DNA from 3 places in the Streptomyces sp. bgisy130 genome. Region 3 is predicted to be linked to each of the others. Evidence: riboswitches for the same ligand, from Rfam matches in the RefSeq annotation. Region 3 holds a riboswitch; each other region holds the start of a gene.
The links. A riboswitch is a leader RNA that binds a small molecule or an ion and turns the genes downstream of it on or off. The one in region 3 is predicted to bind cyclic di-AMP.
Positions count from the first base shown of each region.

Region 1: another riboswitch for cyclic di-AMP. It lies ahead of AC3EUV_RS06360 (C40 family peptidase); the one in region 3 lies ahead of AC3EUV_RS29600 (M23 family metallopeptidase).
Region 2: another riboswitch for cyclic di-AMP. It lies ahead of AC3EUV_RS35715 (C40 family peptidase); the one in region 3 lies ahead of AC3EUV_RS29600 (M23 family metallopeptidase).

Region 1 is NZ_JBYISA010000003.1:257,075-263,345, reverse strand. It holds gene AC3EUV_RS06375 (esterase/lipase family protein) at 1-53, shown strand, start outside; gene AC3EUV_RS06370 (M23 family metallopeptidase) at 300-2,072, shown strand; gene pcrA (DNA helicase PcrA) at 2,167-4,620, opposite strand; cyclic di-AMP (ydaO/yuaA leader) riboswitch at 4,910-5,094, shown strand; gene AC3EUV_RS06360 (C40 family peptidase) at 5,102-6,265, shown strand.
Region 2 is NZ_JBYISA010000056.1:124-3,982, reverse strand. It holds gene AC3EUV_RS35725 (ATP-dependent Clp protease proteolytic subunit) at 1-447, shown strand, start outside; gene AC3EUV_RS35720 (hypothetical protein) at 454-762, shown strand; cyclic di-AMP (ydaO/yuaA leader) riboswitch at 1,052-1,236, shown strand; gene AC3EUV_RS35715 (C40 family peptidase) at 1,241-1,714, shown strand; gene AC3EUV_RS35710 (LysE family translocator) at 1,802-2,461, opposite strand; gene AC3EUV_RS35705 (LysR family transcriptional regulator) at 2,533-3,450, shown strand; gene AC3EUV_RS35700 (ATP-binding protein) at 3,482-3,859, opposite strand, start outside.
Region 3 is NZ_JBYISA010000031.1:54,555-60,825, reverse strand. It holds gene AC3EUV_RS29625 (ParB N-terminal domain-containing protein) at 1-23, opposite strand, end outside; gene AC3EUV_RS29620 (hypothetical protein) at 41-727, opposite strand; gene AC3EUV_RS29615 (hypothetical protein) at 939-1,769, shown strand; gene AC3EUV_RS29610 (hypothetical protein) at 1,881-2,183, shown strand; gene AC3EUV_RS29605 (aldo/keto reductase) at 2,302-3,270, opposite strand; gene AC3EUV_RS29600 (M23 family metallopeptidase) at 3,386-4,489, opposite strand; cyclic di-AMP (ydaO/yuaA leader) riboswitch at 4,501-4,655, opposite strand; gene AC3EUV_RS29595 (DUF2332 domain-containing protein) at 4,939-6,057, shown strand; gene AC3EUV_RS29590 (PP2C family protein-serine/threonine phosphatase) at 6,169-6,271, opposite strand, start outside.

The DNA.
Region 1 (6,271 bases), on a different contig from region 3:
TGACGGCGGCGGAAACCGCGGAAGGAGCCGCGGACAGCATTTCGGTGGCCTGACCGGCCGGGCGCGACGACCTGCCAGGCGTCCGCAGGAGGTCGTCAGGACGCCCTGTCGGCGACATGATCTTGACGTGAAGTCGAACAAACTTCGAACGAGGCGCCAAGAGCTCGCATGGGGACTGCCGAAAGGCGGCCAAATGCCCGATCTGGCCCAGCCCAAAACCAGTTGAAGATTGTCGCCGTCGTGTACCGCCGGGTACAGTCGCCGCTAATTCTCCTGCTGCCGAGGCGAAAGAGAAGTTGGTGAACGACCGTCACCCCTCGGGGGCCCAGCCTCCGACCGGCTCTCCTGCCGACGCCTCGTATGCGCATTACCCGGCTTACGGCTCCTATGCACAGCAGGCCCCGGCCGGCGTCGCCGAATACGGCGACGGCGACCCCCTCTTCGGCTCGCTCCCCGGCTCGTACCAGACCGGTATGTACGACACCGGCACCTATGACACCGGGATGTACGACACCGGCACGCACGCGGCGGGCGCCTATGGCATGAGCGTCTACGGCACCGGCACCTACGGCACCGACACGTATGACACCGGGACATACCCGGCGGGCGACGGCTACGCCACCGGCGCGTACGACACCGGCAGCTATGCCGCCGCGCCCCAGTGGGACACCGGCGCCTGGGAGACCGGCGGGTGGGACACCGGCGCCCACGCCCTCGCCGACCCGCACCCGGCCGACGCGGGCTACGACCCGTACGCGCACACCACCTACGACGCCCCGGCGCACGACGCGACCGCGTACGCCGCGTCCGGGTACGAGACGGCCGGTTACGACGCCACCGCGTACGGTCACGGCGGCTACGACACCGGGAGCTATCCCACCAGCGCGTACGACACCGGCAGTTACGCCACCGGCACGTATGAGACCGCCGACTCCTTCGACGCCTTCGACCGGCAGGCCACCGCGCTCCAGGAGACCGCGAGCTACGAGGCCACCGCGATCTGGCCGACCATGGACCAGGACCTGATCGCCAGCATCCCGGCACAGGCCGGGCCGCCCCCGACCGACACCCTCCAGTGGGACAGCGCCACTTGGAACGAGGCCGGGCACTTCAGCAACGACGGCCCCGACAGCGACCGGTCCGCGGACGACCCGTACGACACCGGCCGGGCCGAGGGCGACGACCACTCCCCCGGCGACGCCGACGACTACAGCGAGGCCGCGGCCGTGGCGGACGCCATGACGCAGGCCATGCCGATCACCCCCGCGGCCCCCGCCGCCTCCCCCGCCGGACGGCGGGTCGCCGGGCCGGACGCCGGGAAGGCCGTCCGCGGCCGGGGCCGGCGGCGTACGGCGAAGCGGTCGGCGCTGCTGACCGTCGCGGTGCCCTCGGTCGCCGCCATGGGCGTGTGCGCCGTGGCCGCCGCGTCCGTCACCGGCAGCTTCGGAGGTGACGACCAGGGCGAAGCGACCGCCCAGGCCGCGCCCGACGCCGCGGCCGTCAAGCCGTCCACGGCCAACAACAAGCTCGACACCCAGCTCGCCGGACTCAGCGCCAGCGCCGACGACTTCCGCGACCGGGCCAGCCGTACCCAGGAGCGGATCGACCTCAAGGAGCGCCAGGCGCAGGAGCGCAAGCGCAAGGCGGAGGAGGCGGCCCGCAAGGAGGCGATGCGGCCCAAGTTCCTGCTGCCGGTCAAGCAGCACGGGCTGAGCGCCCAGTTCGGCCAGGCCGGGGTGAACTGGATGTCGCTGCACACCGGTATCGACTTCCCGGTCAGCTACGGCACCCCGGTCATGTCCGCCACCGACGGCACCGTACGCACCCAGTGGAACTCCGCCTACGGCAACATGGCGATCGTGACGGCCCCCGACGGCACCGAGACCTGGTACTGCCATCTCAGCAGCACCAAGATCCGCTCCGGGACGGTCAAGGCCGGTGACCAGATTGCCTATTCGGGCAACTCCGGCAATTCCACCGGACCGCATCTGCACTTCGAGGTGCGTCCCGGCGGCGGCGCGGCGGTCGACCCGCTGCCGTGGCTGCGCGACCACGGCCTCGACCCGAACTGACCTGGTCCGGTCTGGTCTGATCCGGCCTGATCGCCTACGGCTCCGACGAAGCCCCCGAGGAAGATCCCCGGGGGCTTCCGGCTTCCGGCTTCCGTTACAGCTTCTCCACCGGCGCATACCGCAGCAGCAGCCGCTTGGGCTTCTCGCCGCCGAAGTCGATCGTCGCCTCGGCGTTGTCACCGCTGCCCTTGACGCCGACGACCGTGCCGAGGCCGAAGCTGTCGTGAGTGACGCGGTCGCCGATGGCCAGCGAGACCGCCGGGCGGTCCGAAGTGCGGCGGGTCGCAAAGCCGCTGGGGCCCTTGGCACGCGACGACGAGAGGGAGGAGGCGAAGCCGCCTCCGCCGCCCGCCGACAGGCTGCCCATGGAGGCGGACGGCGTCGCCGGGCCCGTCCGCTTCCACTCCATGTAGCCGTCCGGGATCTCCTCCAGGAACCGGGAGGGCGGGTTGTACGAGGGCTGGCCCCAGGCGCTGCGCATCGTCGAGCGGGTGACATAGAGCCGCTCGCGGGCGCGGGTGATGCCGACATAGGCCAGCCGGCGCTCCTCCTCCAGCTCCTTGGTCTGGCCCAGCGAGCGCATGTGCGGGAAGACGCCGTCCTCCATGCCGGTCAGGAAGACCACCGGGAATTCCAGGCCCTTGGCGGTGTGCAGCGTCATGAGGGTGATGACGCCGCTGCCTTCCTCGTCCTCATCCGGGATCTGGTCGGAGTCGGCGACCAGCGCGACCTGCTCCAGGAAGTCGGAGAGGGTGCCCGGATTGTCCTCACCGCGGTCCTGCTCGAACTCCAGGGCCACGGCGGCGAGTTCCTGGAGGTTCTCGATCCGGGTCTCGTCCTGGGGGTCCGTGGAGGCCTGGAGCTCGGCGAGGTAGCCCGTACGCTCCAGGACCGCTTCCAGGATGGTGGCGGGGCCGGCGCCGGACTCGACGATGGTCCGCAGCTCCTCCATGAGGACGTTGAAGCGCTTGACGGCGTTGGCGGAGCGGGCCGCCATGCCGTACGCCTCGTCGACCCGGCGCAGCGCCTGCGGGAAGGTGATCTTCTCGCGCGCCGACAGGGCGTCGATCATCGCCTCGGCGCGGTCGCCGATGCCGCGCTTGGGAACGTTCAGGATGCGGCGGAGCGGGACGGTGTCCTCGGGGTTGCTGAGCACCCGCAGATAGGCGAGCACATCGCGGACCTCCTTGCGCTCGTAGAAGCGCACGCCGCCGACGACCTTGTAGGGCAGCCCGACCCGGATGAAGATCTCTTCGAAGACACGGGACTGGGCGTTGGTGCGGTAGAAGACGGCGACATCGCCGGCCTTGGCGTCCTTGACGTCCGTCAGCCGGTCGATCTCGTCGGCGACGAACTGGGCCTCGTCGTGCTCGGTGTCGGCGACATAGCCGGTGATCTTGGGACCGGCGCCGGCATCCGTCCAGAGGTTCTTGGGGCGGCGGTTCTCGTTGCGCTCGATGACGGCGTTGGCGGCGGACAGGATCGTCTGCGAGGAGCGGTAGTTCTGCTCCAGCAGGATCGTGGTCGCGTCCGGGTAGTCCTCCTCGAACTGGAGGATGTTACGGATCGTGGCGCCGCGGAAGGCGTAGATCGACTGGTCGGCGTCACCGACGACGCAGAGCTCGGCGGCGGATTCGGCGGGGCCGACCAGTTCGCGTACGAGGGTGTACTGGGCGTGGTTGGTGTCCTGGTACTCGTCGACGAGGACATGGCGGAAACGGCGGCGGTAGTGCTCGGCGACGTCCGGGAATGCCTGGAGCAGATTGACCGTCGTCATGATGATGTCGTCGAAGTCCAGGGCGTTGGCCTCGCGCAGCCGTGCCTGGTACATGGCATACGCCTCGGCCAGGGTCTTCTCGAACCCGTCGGCGGCCGTCCCGGCGAAGGTCTCCTCGTCGATGAGCTCGTTCTTGAGGTTGGAGATCTTCGCGCTGAAGGACTTGGGCGGGTAGCGCTTGGGGTCCAGGTCGAGGTCGCGGCAGACCAGGGCCATCAGGCGCTTGGAGTCGGCGGCGTCGTAGATCGAGAACGAGGACGTGAAGCCCAGCTTCTTGGACTCGCGGCGCAGGATGCGGACGCAGGCGCTGTGGAAGGTGGAGACCCACATGGCGTTCGCGCGCGGGCCGACCAGTTCCTCGACGCGCTCCTTCATCTCACCGGCGGCCTTGTTGGTGAACGTGATCGCGAGGATCTGGCCGGGGTGAACATGCCGCTCGGCGAGCAGATGCGCGATGCGGTGGGTGAGCACCCGGGTCTTGCCGGAGCCGGCGCCGGCGACGATCAGCAGCGGACCGCCGGTGTGCACCACGGCGGCCTTCTGCTCGTCGTTGAGCCCCTCCAGCAGCGTCGCCGGGTCGATGGCGGGGCGGGCGGCGCCGTCGCGGTAGTACGTCTCCCTGAGCGCGGGCGCGTCGAACCTCCCGCCGAAGAGGTCGGCGGGGATCTCCTCCGGGGCCGGGCCGTGCTCGTCCTCGGGAGGCGGAGGGTGTTCCTCCTCGCCCTTGTGGCCGAGGTCCGCCAGGAAGCTGTCATCAAAGAGGCTGCTCATCGCCCACCGAGTCTAGGCCGCCGCACTGACAGTCCGCCGCCGAGTGGCGGATTGCGGACCGCCTTCGCGCGGCCCCCGGCGCAGCGGCAGGTCAGACGGCCGGCGGCCGCGGTCGTACGGCCGGCGCTTCGGGTACCCGAACCCGACATCTGCCGCAACAACCCCCGCATCGCGTTCAGGTCACGAAAAGGTTTCGGGCATATCGAACATCAGCCTTCACAGGAGCCACACGAGTTGGCTAACGTCCTCGCTCAGGCAGCCCGCCTCCCCGCGGACGACAGGTTCGCACGGGCCGCCGACGCCGAGTCCGGCCCTGCCCTCAGGCACCCGGAGCCGGGGACCCACCAGCACCACCGGGGTGAATCGATCCGTACGGCCGTCGCCAGTGGACGTCCGGACCGTAGGGCAAGCCTTCCGTCAGCGACACCGCCCGAACCCGACAGCTAACCCGGTAGGCGGTCCACGGAAGGAGTTGCCGGTCTTGGCGTCGCACCGCAAGCCGCGCACCAGCGTTCTCGCCTCACCCACCGGCCGCCGTACAGCGGCCGGCCTCACCACTGCCGCCCTCGCCTCGGTCACCCTGCTCTCGCAGTCCGCCGAAGCGGCCCCCAGGGCGCCCAAGCCGACCGTCGAAGAGGTCAAACAGAAGGTCGACGACCTGTACCACCAGGCCGAGGTGGCCACCCAGAAATACAACGCCGCCAAGGAGCGGGCCGAGTCCCAGCGCGACACCGTGGACGGCCTGCTCGATGCCTCCGCCAAGCGCGCGGAGAAGATGAACGAGTCCCGGCGCCTGCTGGGCACCTTCGCCTCGGCGCAGTACCGGACCGGCGGCATGAACCCGACGGCGCAGCTGATGCTCGCCAAGGACCCGCAGCAGTTCGTCGACCGCAACCACCTCATGGAGCGGCTGACCGGCCGGCAGAAGCAGGCCGTCACCGACTACCAGGAGCAGCAGGCGGCGGCCACCAAGCAGCGCGCCGAGGCGACCCGCAGCTTGGAGCGGTTGCAGGAGTCGCAGGCGTCCCTGAAGGAGTCCAAGGCCTCCGTCCAGGACAAGCTGGCCGAGGCCCGGCAGCTGCTGTCCCGGCTGACCGCCCAGGAGAAGGCGCGGCTGGCCGAGCTGGAGCGCCAGAAGGAGGCGGCGGCCAAGCGCCGGGCCGCGGAGGAGGCGCGCAAGCAGCAGGAGCGGGAGCGCCAGCGGCAGCAGGACAGCGGCGGCTCGACCGGTGGCTCCACAGGGGGCTCCACCGGTGGTGGCTCCTCCACGGGTGGCTCCACGGGCGACTCGGCCACCAGCAAGGGCGCCAAGGCGCTCGCCTTCGCCCGCGCCCAGATAGGCAAGCCGTACGTCTGGGGCGCCACCGGGCCCACTTCCTACGACTGCTCGGGGCTGACCCAGGCGGCGTGGAAGGCGGCGGGTGTCGATCTGCCGCGGACGACCTGGGACCAGGTCAAGGTGGGCCAGCGGGTGGCCACCAAGGATCTTCAGCCCGGCGACCTGGTCTTCTTCTATGACGACATCAGCCACGTCGGCATGTACCTGGGCGACGGGAAGATGGTGCACGCTCCGAAGCCGGGCGCCAGCGTCCGGGAGGAGTCGATCTACTACATGCCGATATACGGGAGCGTCCGTCCGGGCTGAGCCCGC
Region 2 (3,859 bases), on a different contig from region 3:
CAGGACATCTCGCTCTACATCAACTCCCCCGGCGGCTCCTTCACGGCGATGACCGCCATCTACGACACGATGCGCTTCGTGTCGTGCGATGTGCAGACCATCTGCCTGGGGCAGGCCGCCTCCGCCGCCGCGGTACTGCTCGCCGCCGGCACCCCCGGAAAGCGGCTGGCCCTGCCCGGCGCCCGGATCCTGATCCATCAGCCGTCGCTCCACGAGCCCGTCCAGGGCCAGGCCACCGATCTCCAGATCCAGGCCGAGGAGTTGCTGCGCACCCGCGACATGCTGGAGCGGATGCTGGCGGAGCACACCGGACAGCCCCGGGAACGGATCGCCGCCGATATCGAGCGCGACAAGATCTTCGACGCTGAATCCGCCCGGGAGTACGGCCTGATCGACGGGCTCACCCGTCAGCGCAAGCAGTCCGTCCCCCAACTCGGCGCACGGTGAGCCCGGATGCTGCTGCCGGAACTGCCGCCGCTGCCCGCCCTGACACGGGCCGAGGGTGAGCTGATCGACCGCTACCTGGAGGTGCTCGACCTGCTGGGCAGGATCAACCCGGCCCGGGGCGGCGACACCTACACCGGACTGCGGGCCGCCCAGGCGCTGGTCGGCAAGGCCGCCGGACTGCGCGACGCGCTGACACTGATGCACGACCGGGGCGAGAGCGAACTGCACCGCGAGACCTTGACCCGGGCGCTGCGGGTACTGGAGGGCGAACGCCGGGCCGGGCTCGTGACGATGCCGCCGGCCACGGAGAGTTGACACGACACGCACACGGAGCTGCGCATACGGCGTAGCGTCCGGACCCGATGTGAGGAGGCGACGAATTGCGCGGGGAGACGCAATTCCTTGGACCTCTGATGTTTCGCCCCTGGTCCAGGGGGTGCGGCGCCCCGCGCCAAGGCACTTGAGGGAACAAAAGTAACCATTCAGGCGAAGTGTGACGCATGTCACATACGGCATTTTCAGCTCGGAATTCTGGTGGCGGGTGCGTGACGATCCCTTCGACGGCAAGACCCCGCCACAGCGACGGGGCGGTCCGGACGGGCGCCTAATCCCGCCGCCGTACCGGATGTCAGGTCGACGTTGTGGACCGGCGGGAGCGGAGGACCCGAGCAAGACGGGGTCCCGGCCTCAGGGCCGAGACTCCTTGGGGTGAAGCCGTACGCACGGCCGGGCATCTTCGCCTGCCCGAACCCGACAGGTCTTCCTTCGCAGGCGGCTGACGAAGGGTTTGCGCATGACTGTGCGCACGCAGACGCCGAATCTGCTGGCACGTGCCGGCACCGTCACCGCTCTGACGCTGGTCACCCTGGGCGGGACGACCCTCGCCCCAGGAGAGGCCGGGAACGCCGAAGCCGCCTCCGTGTCCGCCTACGCGCTGCGGATCGCGGCCTCCAAGAGCGGCGCGCCCTACCAGTACGGCGCCCAAGGGCCGTACCGCTTCGACTGTTCGGGGCTGACGATGTACTCGTTCAAGCGCGCCGGGCGGGCCCTGCCCCGTACCGCCGCCGCACAGTACGTCCGCACCCGGCATCTCCCGGCCTCCCTGCGCAGACGCGGCGACCTGGTCTTCTTCCGTTCCGCAGGCGGCATTTACCACGTCGGCATCTACGCCGGCCGGGGCCGGATGTGGCATGCCCCCAAGGCCGGAAGCGTGGTGCGGCTGGAACGGATCTGGAGCGGCGCGGTGTCCTACGGACGGGTGGGCTGACCGGCATTTCGTCTCACGTGTGATCAATTGTCAGTGGGATGGGCTCACTTGGCCGGTGACCTCACCCCCCCTGCCCGTGCCCATCCTTCAGGCCAGCACGACCTCGATGAGCAGGATGCCGCCCAGCGTCGTGAGCAGCGTTCCGGTGACGGCTTCCAGGGCGCGGGTGACCCGGGGGCGGCGCAGCCAGCTGCCCAGGCGGTCGACCAGCAGCGCGACGGCGGGGAACCACACCAGCGCCATGGCGACGACCATCGTCGCGAGCAGGAGGGTGCGGGGCAGCGCGGGCTCGCCGGCCGGGACGAACTGCGGGAGCAGGCTGAGGAAGAGGACCGGGGCCTTCGGGTTGAGGGCATTGGTCAGGAAGCCCTGGCGCAGGCTCTGTGCGGTACCCAGGAGCGCGGGCGGGTGGCCGTCCTGGGGCGCGGGCGGGCCGGTCGTGGCCTCCTCGTGCGTCTTCCGGTGCCGGACGACCCCGAGCAGCGCGCCGACTCCCAGGTACAACAGGTAGAGCCCGCCCAGGAGTTGGACGGCGCCGAAGAGCGCGGGCACGGCGACCAGCACGGCCGCGAGTCCGGCGACCGCCAGTGCGGTGTGCACCAGCAGCCCGCCGGCCACTCCGACGGCGGCCGCGACCCCCGCCCGGCGCGAGTCGAGTGCGTTGCGCACCACGACCGCGAAGTCCGCGCCCGGCATGGCGACCATGCCCGCGGCGACTCCGGTGAAAGCGATCAGCTGTCCGTCCATGGGAGCAGTTTCGCTGGTCAGAGCCTTTAATAGGGAGTGGCAATGTTCTTGGGGAGCCTAAAGAGGTTCTTATGTACGACCCCACGCGGCTGGCCGCTCTGGTGGCGGTGGCGGAGGCCGGTTCGATCAGCAGAGCCGCCGACCGGCTGGGCTACACCGCGCCCGCGCTCTCCCAGCAGCTCGCCAAACTGGAGCGGGAGGCGGGGACGGCGCTGCTGGTGCGCCACCACCGCGGGGCACGGCTGACGGCCGCCGGTGAGCTGCTGCTCGTACGGGCCCGGCGGGTGCTCGACGAGCTGGATCAGGCGCGGCACGAGCTGTCCCGGCTGACGGGGCTGTCCGGCGGCCGGCTGCGGGTCGGCACGTTCATGACCGCCGGGACGCATCTGCTGCCGCCCGCGCTCAGCGCGTTCCGGCGGGCGCACCCCGATGTGGAGCTGAGCGTCACGGAGTACGTACCTCCGCAGGCCAGCGCGGCGGTGGCGCTGGGCGAGGTCGATCTGGCGCTGACGCACGAGTATGTGCCGGGCGAGGCGATGCCCCCGCCGGAGGGGGTGCGGCTCGAACCGCTGCTGACCGAGGAACTGGTGCTGGTCACCGCGCCGGGCCATGCCCTGTCGGCGGGCGCCGGACGTCTGCCGCTCGCCGAGCTGGCCGGTCAGCCGCTGGTCAGCATGGCGCCGGCCAACCCGAACCGGCGTGCCGTGGAGGCGGCACTGGCGGCGGCCGGGGCGAGTGTGGCGGTGCGCTGCGAGTCCCCGAGCTATGCGGTGGTCTGTGCGCTGGTGAGCGCGGGGCTCGGGGTGGCGGTGGTCCCGGAGATGATGGCGGAGGGCTCGCTGACGCCGCTGGGCGTCCGCCGGCTGGACCCGCCGGAGCTGCTCCGCCGGATCTCGGTGGCCTACCGGCCCGGCGGCGGGGCACCGGCCGCGGACACCTTGCGCGCCCTGTTGCGCGGGGCCTTCGCCCGCCACGCCCCCGCGCCGTAGCCCAACGGGTCGCCGGGTGCGGCGGAGGTCTTCAGCGGACGGCGTTCGGCCACGGCACGGTGATCCAGACGGTCTTCCCGCCGGACTCGGTGGGGACGACCGAGAGCCGGCCGCCGGCTTCCGCGGCGAGGCAGCGGATGATGACCAGGCCGCGGCCGTTGTCCTGCTGAACGGCGGCGGGCAGCCGGCGCGGGCGGCGGGGGTGGCTGTCGGTGATGCCGACCCGCAGCTGTTCGTCGCGTTCCAGCCGCAGCTCGACGGTGAAGTCCGGGGACCGGCCGAAGGTGTGCACGACGGCGTTGGTCGCGAGTTCGGAGATGATCAGACGGAGGGAGTCGGCGAGCGCGGAGTCGTCGGGCAGGCCCCATTCGGCGAGCACGGCGAGGGTGTGGCTGCGGGCGGTGCGGAC
Region 3 (6,271 bases):
GGCGGCGGCGGGAATTCCTGCATGGTGTACCCCAACCCCTCTACTGGCTCTCGCCGCAAACCGCCTGCTTGACGGCCTCACGTGCCTCCGTCGGCAACGTCCGGTACGTTCCCCACAGCTTCTCAAGGAGGCTGTACGTGCGCTGGTCCGCATCGATCCACTGAGCGAGCACCTTCCGCTCAACAGGGCCGAGGCTCTCCACGCTCCGCATAAAGTCAGCCACGTCAGCCTCGCTGCCCCGGTTCCCCACCCGGCACCGGTTGCATTCCGTGACCAACTGCTGCTCCGTAGAGCCATCAACGAGCTTTACCTGGCGACGCGCGATGTCCAGCTGAGCAGTTCCGCGGCCATCGCCAAAGGTCTCGCCAGCCCCCACTCCACAGCTGCGGCACAGATAGCCGTCGGCCCTCATCGCATCGCTGCGCTGAGTAGCGGTCAGGCGCGTCTGCGGCTTCGCCTTCCCCTTACCAGGCAACCACACGGGCTCGCCCTCTGCCACGAATCGATGCTCGTTGCTGTGGAGACTCGGGTCCTCCCGGTTCGTGTCAATCACCCAGCCCGCGTCGCGGAGATCGCGCATGCGGCGGTCGATCTGTGCGACACCGGGAAACGCCTCGCGCATGGCCGTCTTCGTGAACGGCTGCCCCTCACCGACGACTTCTACGAGCCACCGGGCAACACGAACCTTGCTTCCCTTCGATGCGTCCTGCCAGGACGGCACGTTCATAACGGCCCCACCCTTCTGCTGACAACAAAGCCCAACTCGGCCGCTGTGGAGGAACTACGGCGGCCGGTGCGTGGGTTCCATATCAGCGGCCCCGGCCCGCGATTGCGAGCAGACGGCAGAGTTTCCCGGACAAACGCAACAATGGAATTTAGTCTTGCCCCCACTGGCACTACGACGAAGGCGGGGGCACATGGCGCGACAGGGACGTCGTGTGGCTGCGATTGACCCGGGGCTGCCTGCTGGCAACAAGAAGCTCGCCGAAGCGCTCCGGGCAATGCGCCCGATGCTGCCGACAGGCCTGGAGACCTACACTGCGATCGCCGCCCAAGCCGCCAAAGATTGCAACAGCGAACACTTGAGCAAGACGACCATCTCCCGCTATTTCAGCGGCAAGTTGATAGCGCCTGGATGGTTTATCTGCTGGTTACATGCGACGATGCAGCTCGGACGGCACGCTGGAACCCCTCCCCCACTCGAAGACCTGCTGGTCCTGCAAAGGTCAGCAAACAATCCGACTGACTGCTCCGGATGCAACAGCCTTATCAGGGAACTCGGCCGCAGCGAGGCGGAACGCCTGACGGCTACGAGCCGGAGATGGCATCTTGAGCGCATCCTCGCCGAATGCCTGGACAGGGGCCGCAGAGCCGGTTCAGGAGCCGGCGGCCAGGCACGTCCGGCATCACGCCACAGGCCGCCCATTACCCTGCCGGTCCCCTACCACCGCGCGGACCGGCAGGATGAAGTGAACGACATCCGCGCCGCCGACTACGTCACCGTGCGAGTATCCGCGCTTGCCAGCCAGCAGAATCACCACGAAGCGACCGCGGCACTCAGCAATGCTGCGGCTGTGTTACTGCCAGCGGAGGTAGCAGCCGTGGTTGTCTCCCTGCGCGGCCGGGAAGTCGACGACGAGGCGGAGACCCTTCTTCAGGGGTACGCACGAGACCAGTCCGCCAACGACATCATGAGCCTTGCATGCAGCCTGCTGGAGTACGAGCTCTTCTCTGACGCTGAAGTACTGCTCCGCGCGGCGGTCAAGTAGCTGCGGCAGAAGCCGGCCGGCCCGTCAAGTTGGAGTAATCCGAACGCGCCTCCTCCCCCCGCCCCGCGGACATAGGGTCGGGAGAGTTGTCCCCTCAGGGAGGTCATGGAGATGGTTCGGGTTCCCCCGGCCGCAGTTGCCGCAACCGGCCTAGTAGGCGGCTACGCCGTCGCTCGCTGGAGCAAGAAACGGCCCCTCGGCGGGGTGGCGCTGGCGGCGGCTGGGGCCGTGGCGGCGCGGGAGTGGCAGCGCAAGGCGGGGAATGTGACGGCGGCTGCGTTGAGTGGGGTGTATGTGGCGGCGTTTGCCGGGTCGCATCCGTTGGCGAAGAAGATCGGGACCTGGCCTTCGGTGTTCGCGGTGGCGGGTGGGGTGGCCGCCGCGTCGTGGGCCGTGGTGGATCGCCGGAAGTAGGGCGGAGGAGGGGACGGGGAGAGGGAAGAGGGAGGAAGCGGGCGGGCGCAGCTCGCATTCTCCCGCTCGGGGGAGGAAGCGGGCGGGCGCAGCTCGCTTCCAGTCCCCCGGAGCTGGGTCAGGCGGAAGCCTCGTCCAGCAGCTTGAGTTCGTCCTCCGTCAGCGTCACCTCCCCCACCGCCAGCAAGGCCGGGAGCTGTTGCACCGTGCGGGCGCTCGCGATCGGTGCCGCGACGGTGGGCTGGGCGGTGAGCCAGGCGAGGGCGATGGTGGCGAGTTCGGCCTCGTGGGCGGTGGCGACGGTGTCGAGGGCCTGGAGGATGCGGCGGCCGCGGTCGGTGTCCGCGTACTTGGCGGCGCGTCCGGAGCGGGCGCTGTCGACATGGGTCCCCGGGCGGTACTTGCCGGTCAGGAAGCCGGAGGCGAGGGCGTAGTAGGGCACGGCGGCCAGGTCGTGGCGGGCGGCGACCTCGGCGAGTTCGCCTTCGTAGGTGTCGCGGGAGACCAGGTTGTAGTGGGGCTGGAGGGCGACATAGCGGGCCAGGCCCTCGCGGGCCGAGCAGGCCAGGGACTCCTCCAGGCGCTGCGCCGAGATGTTGGAGGCGGCGATCTCGCGGACCTTGCCGGCCCGGACGAGGTCGTCGAGGGCGGTGAGGAACTCCGGGACCTCGACCGACTCGTCGTCGTAGTGGGTGTAGTAGAGGTCGATGTAGTCGGTGCGCAGACGGGTCAGGGAGGCGTCGACCGCGGACTTGATGGTGGCGGGGGACAGGCCCTGGTAGCCGGGGAGGGCGCCGACCTTGGTGGCGATGACGACCTCGGAGCGGTTGCCGCGGGAGGCCAGCCAGTTGCCGATGACGGTCTCGGATTCGCCGCCTTTGTTACCGGGGACCCAATACGAGTAGGCGTCGGCGGTGTCGATGAAATTGCCCCCGCCCGCCACATACGCGTCGAGCACGGCGAAGGACTCGGCTTCGCCGGCCGTCCAGCCGAAGACATTGCCCCCGAGCGACAGCGGGGAGACGGAGAGCGAGCCGAGAGGCTTGCGGGTGCTGCGGGCGTCTGGGGTGCTGCGTGTCGCGGTCATGCGTTGTTGCAGCGCCGGGGGAAGAGGAGTTATTCCTTCCTCTTCCCCCGGTCGGCAACAACTTCTCTCGGACCCTTACGGGTTGAGGGCGTGGTTCAGGCTTCGAGGCCCTCGGTCACACATTGAGCCCGTGGTCGCGGAGCCACGGCATCGGGTCGATCGGGTCGCCGGCGCCGGGGCGCACCTCCAGGTGGAGGTGGGGGCCGGTGACGTTGCCGGTGGCGCCGACGCGGCCGATGACGTCGCCGGTGCTGACCTTGCCGGAGGTCTTCAAAATCGAGGAGAGGTGGCAGAACCAGAGTTCGGTGCCGTCGTCGAGGGTGAGGACGATGCGGTAGCCGTACGAGCCGGCCCAGCCGGCCTGGGTGATGGTGCCGGAGTGCACCGCCTTGATGGGGGTGCCGGTCGGCGCGGCGAAGTCCTGTCCGGTGTGGTCGGCGGCCCAGCGGTCGCCGGCCTGGCCGAAGCCGGCGGTGAGCGTGTAGGAGGACACGGGGGCGATGAAGCTCTTCGCCAGTTTGGCGAGGCGTTCGGCCTCCGCCTTCCGCCGGGCCGCTTCCTCCGCCTTGCGCTTGGCCTCCATCTCGGCCGCCTTCTTGGCTGCTGCGGCTTTCTCGGCCGACTTCTGGTGGGCGGCGGCTGCCGTTGCGGCCTGCTGGACGGCGGCCTTCTCGGCGGCCTCGCGCGCGTCCTGCTCGGCGGAGCCCTGCTGCGCGTCGGCCTGCTGGAGGATGCGGCTGCGCAGCGCCTCACCGGCGCCCGCGGCGTTACCCGTGTCCGCGCCCGTGGAAGCGGCGGTGACGGCACCGCCGTCGGGAGCCGAGGCGGCGTCGGTGGCCGCGGAGTCGTCGTCGGATATCAGGTCGCCGATGCCGGGAAGCTCCTTGGCGTCCGGCAGCTTCTCGGAGAGGTCGTCCGCCATGCCGCCGATGTCGGGCATCGAGATCGGCACCGGCGGACGGCCCTCGGCCGAGGCCATGCCGCTCGCGCCAACCGCCGCGATGACACCGACACCCAGGACGGTGCCGCTGCGGGCGAAGCCGCCGCCGCGCTGCTTGGCGACGCGGTGCTTGCCTCGAACGGAACGGGTGGATTCCTCGGTGGGATTCCATTCCTCCCACGGTCCGTCGCCGTCCTCGGCACCGGGGCCGGGGAAGGCACCTCGGTCATCGAGCTCGTAGGCGAACGGGTCCTCGGGGGTAGGCCTGTTGGACGCCACGGGGGCGCACTCCTTTCCTTCCTTCTCGCCTACCGGGTTAGCTGACGGGTTCGGAGCAGGAAGGTCTCCTACGGACGCCCACTGGCGGAGGGCGTCCGATTCACCCCAAGGAAGTGGTTCCCCGGTTCCCTAGGTGCAGTTCGAAGTGCTTGGGGGTGCGTGAAAAGCGCGTGCGGGATTCGGCGTCGGCGCGCGGTGCCGCCTCGGGCGACGGCTGGGACGACCGCGCTGCGTTATCGGACAGTAATAGAGACGGCGACCGAATTCCAAGCGTTCCCACGAATCCGTATGCGCTCCGGGCAAGCCGCCGCGCGACGTTTTCGGCCAGCAGTGCAGCAATCCGGGCGAGTTGCCCGCCGGCCCTAAACGATCTTTCGCGGATTGTGTGCCAGTCGTTATGCGCAGGGGTGCCCCTCAGCTACGGAGGGTGAGAGCAGTAACGTCGGATCATGGTCGTCAACGTCGGGAACACCGGGAACGCCGGACGGGCTGCCGGTAACGCGTGGGGAGTGGCGGAGCGGTACGGGGAGTTCTCCTGGCGGGAGGCGCGCGGCCGGTCGGCCGCGCACGAGGAGCTGAGCGCGCGGATCAGCCAGGACGCGGAGTTCTGCGATCTGCTGTCCGGCTCGCTGCCCGCCGGCAACAAGCAGCAGCCGGACCTCCTGCTCGCCGCCGTCCGCTATCTCGACGGCCCGCACGCCGAGACGGGCCCGCGCGGTGCGGCGGCGTACGGGCGCTGGCGCGAGTGGACGATCCGGCACTGGGACGAGGTGCGCGCGGTGATCATGCAGCGCGCCACCCAGACCAACGAACCGGCCCGCTGCGCCACCCTGCTGCCGCTGCTCGCCCGTCTGCCGCAGCCGCTGGCGCTGCTGGAGGCCGGCGCGTCCGCGGGGCTGTGTCTGCACCCCGACCGCTATCGCTACCGCTACGAGGCCAGAGGCGAGGACGGGCCGCCCCGCCGGGCCGAGCTGGGGGCACCGGAGAGCCCGCTGATGTTCACCTGCCGTACGGGAGGGGCGGCCGACGAGCTGCCCGAACGGATGCCGCAGATCGTCTGGCGGGCCGGTATCGACCTGGACCCGCTCGACCCGGCCCGCGAACCGGACGATCTGCGCTGGCTCCAGGCGCTCGTATGGCCGGGCGACGGGGAGCGTGCGGCACGGCTGTCCGCCGCCGTCGAGGCGGTGCGGCCGGCGCCGCGGCCGCGGATGGTGCGCGGCGACCTGATCGACGAGCTGCCCGCGCTCGCCGCCGAGGCACCGTCCGGGGCGACGCTGGTCATCTTCCACAGCGCCGTGCTGGGCTATCTCCCGCCCGCCCGCCGCGAGGAGTTCGCGCGTCTCGTACGGTCGCTGCTCGACGGGCGGCCCGGCGGCGGTCACTGGATCTCCAACGAGCACCACTCCGTGCTGCCGTGGATCACCGACTCCGCACCCCACGCGCCCCGCCCGGACGACGCCCTGCACCTGACCCTCGCGCTCGACGGACGCCCGGTCGCGCTCACCGGCCCGCACGGCCGGAGCCTGCACAGCCTCTCCGGCGCGAGGGGCGGCCCGGGGCGCTGAGCGGGGCCGGGGGACGGCCCGGCTCCCGTACGGCACCCTGTACGCCCGCTTGTCCCCCCTACACCGGCCCGCCCCCAATAGGCCCCCGCCAAGCCCCCTACGGTCCCCCGCCTACGCCCCCATGGGCCGCTGCACCGCCAGCAGCGCCATGTCGTCGGCCGGCGCCCCGCCCGTATGCCGTGCCACATCCTCGACGAGGGTGTCCACGAGGACG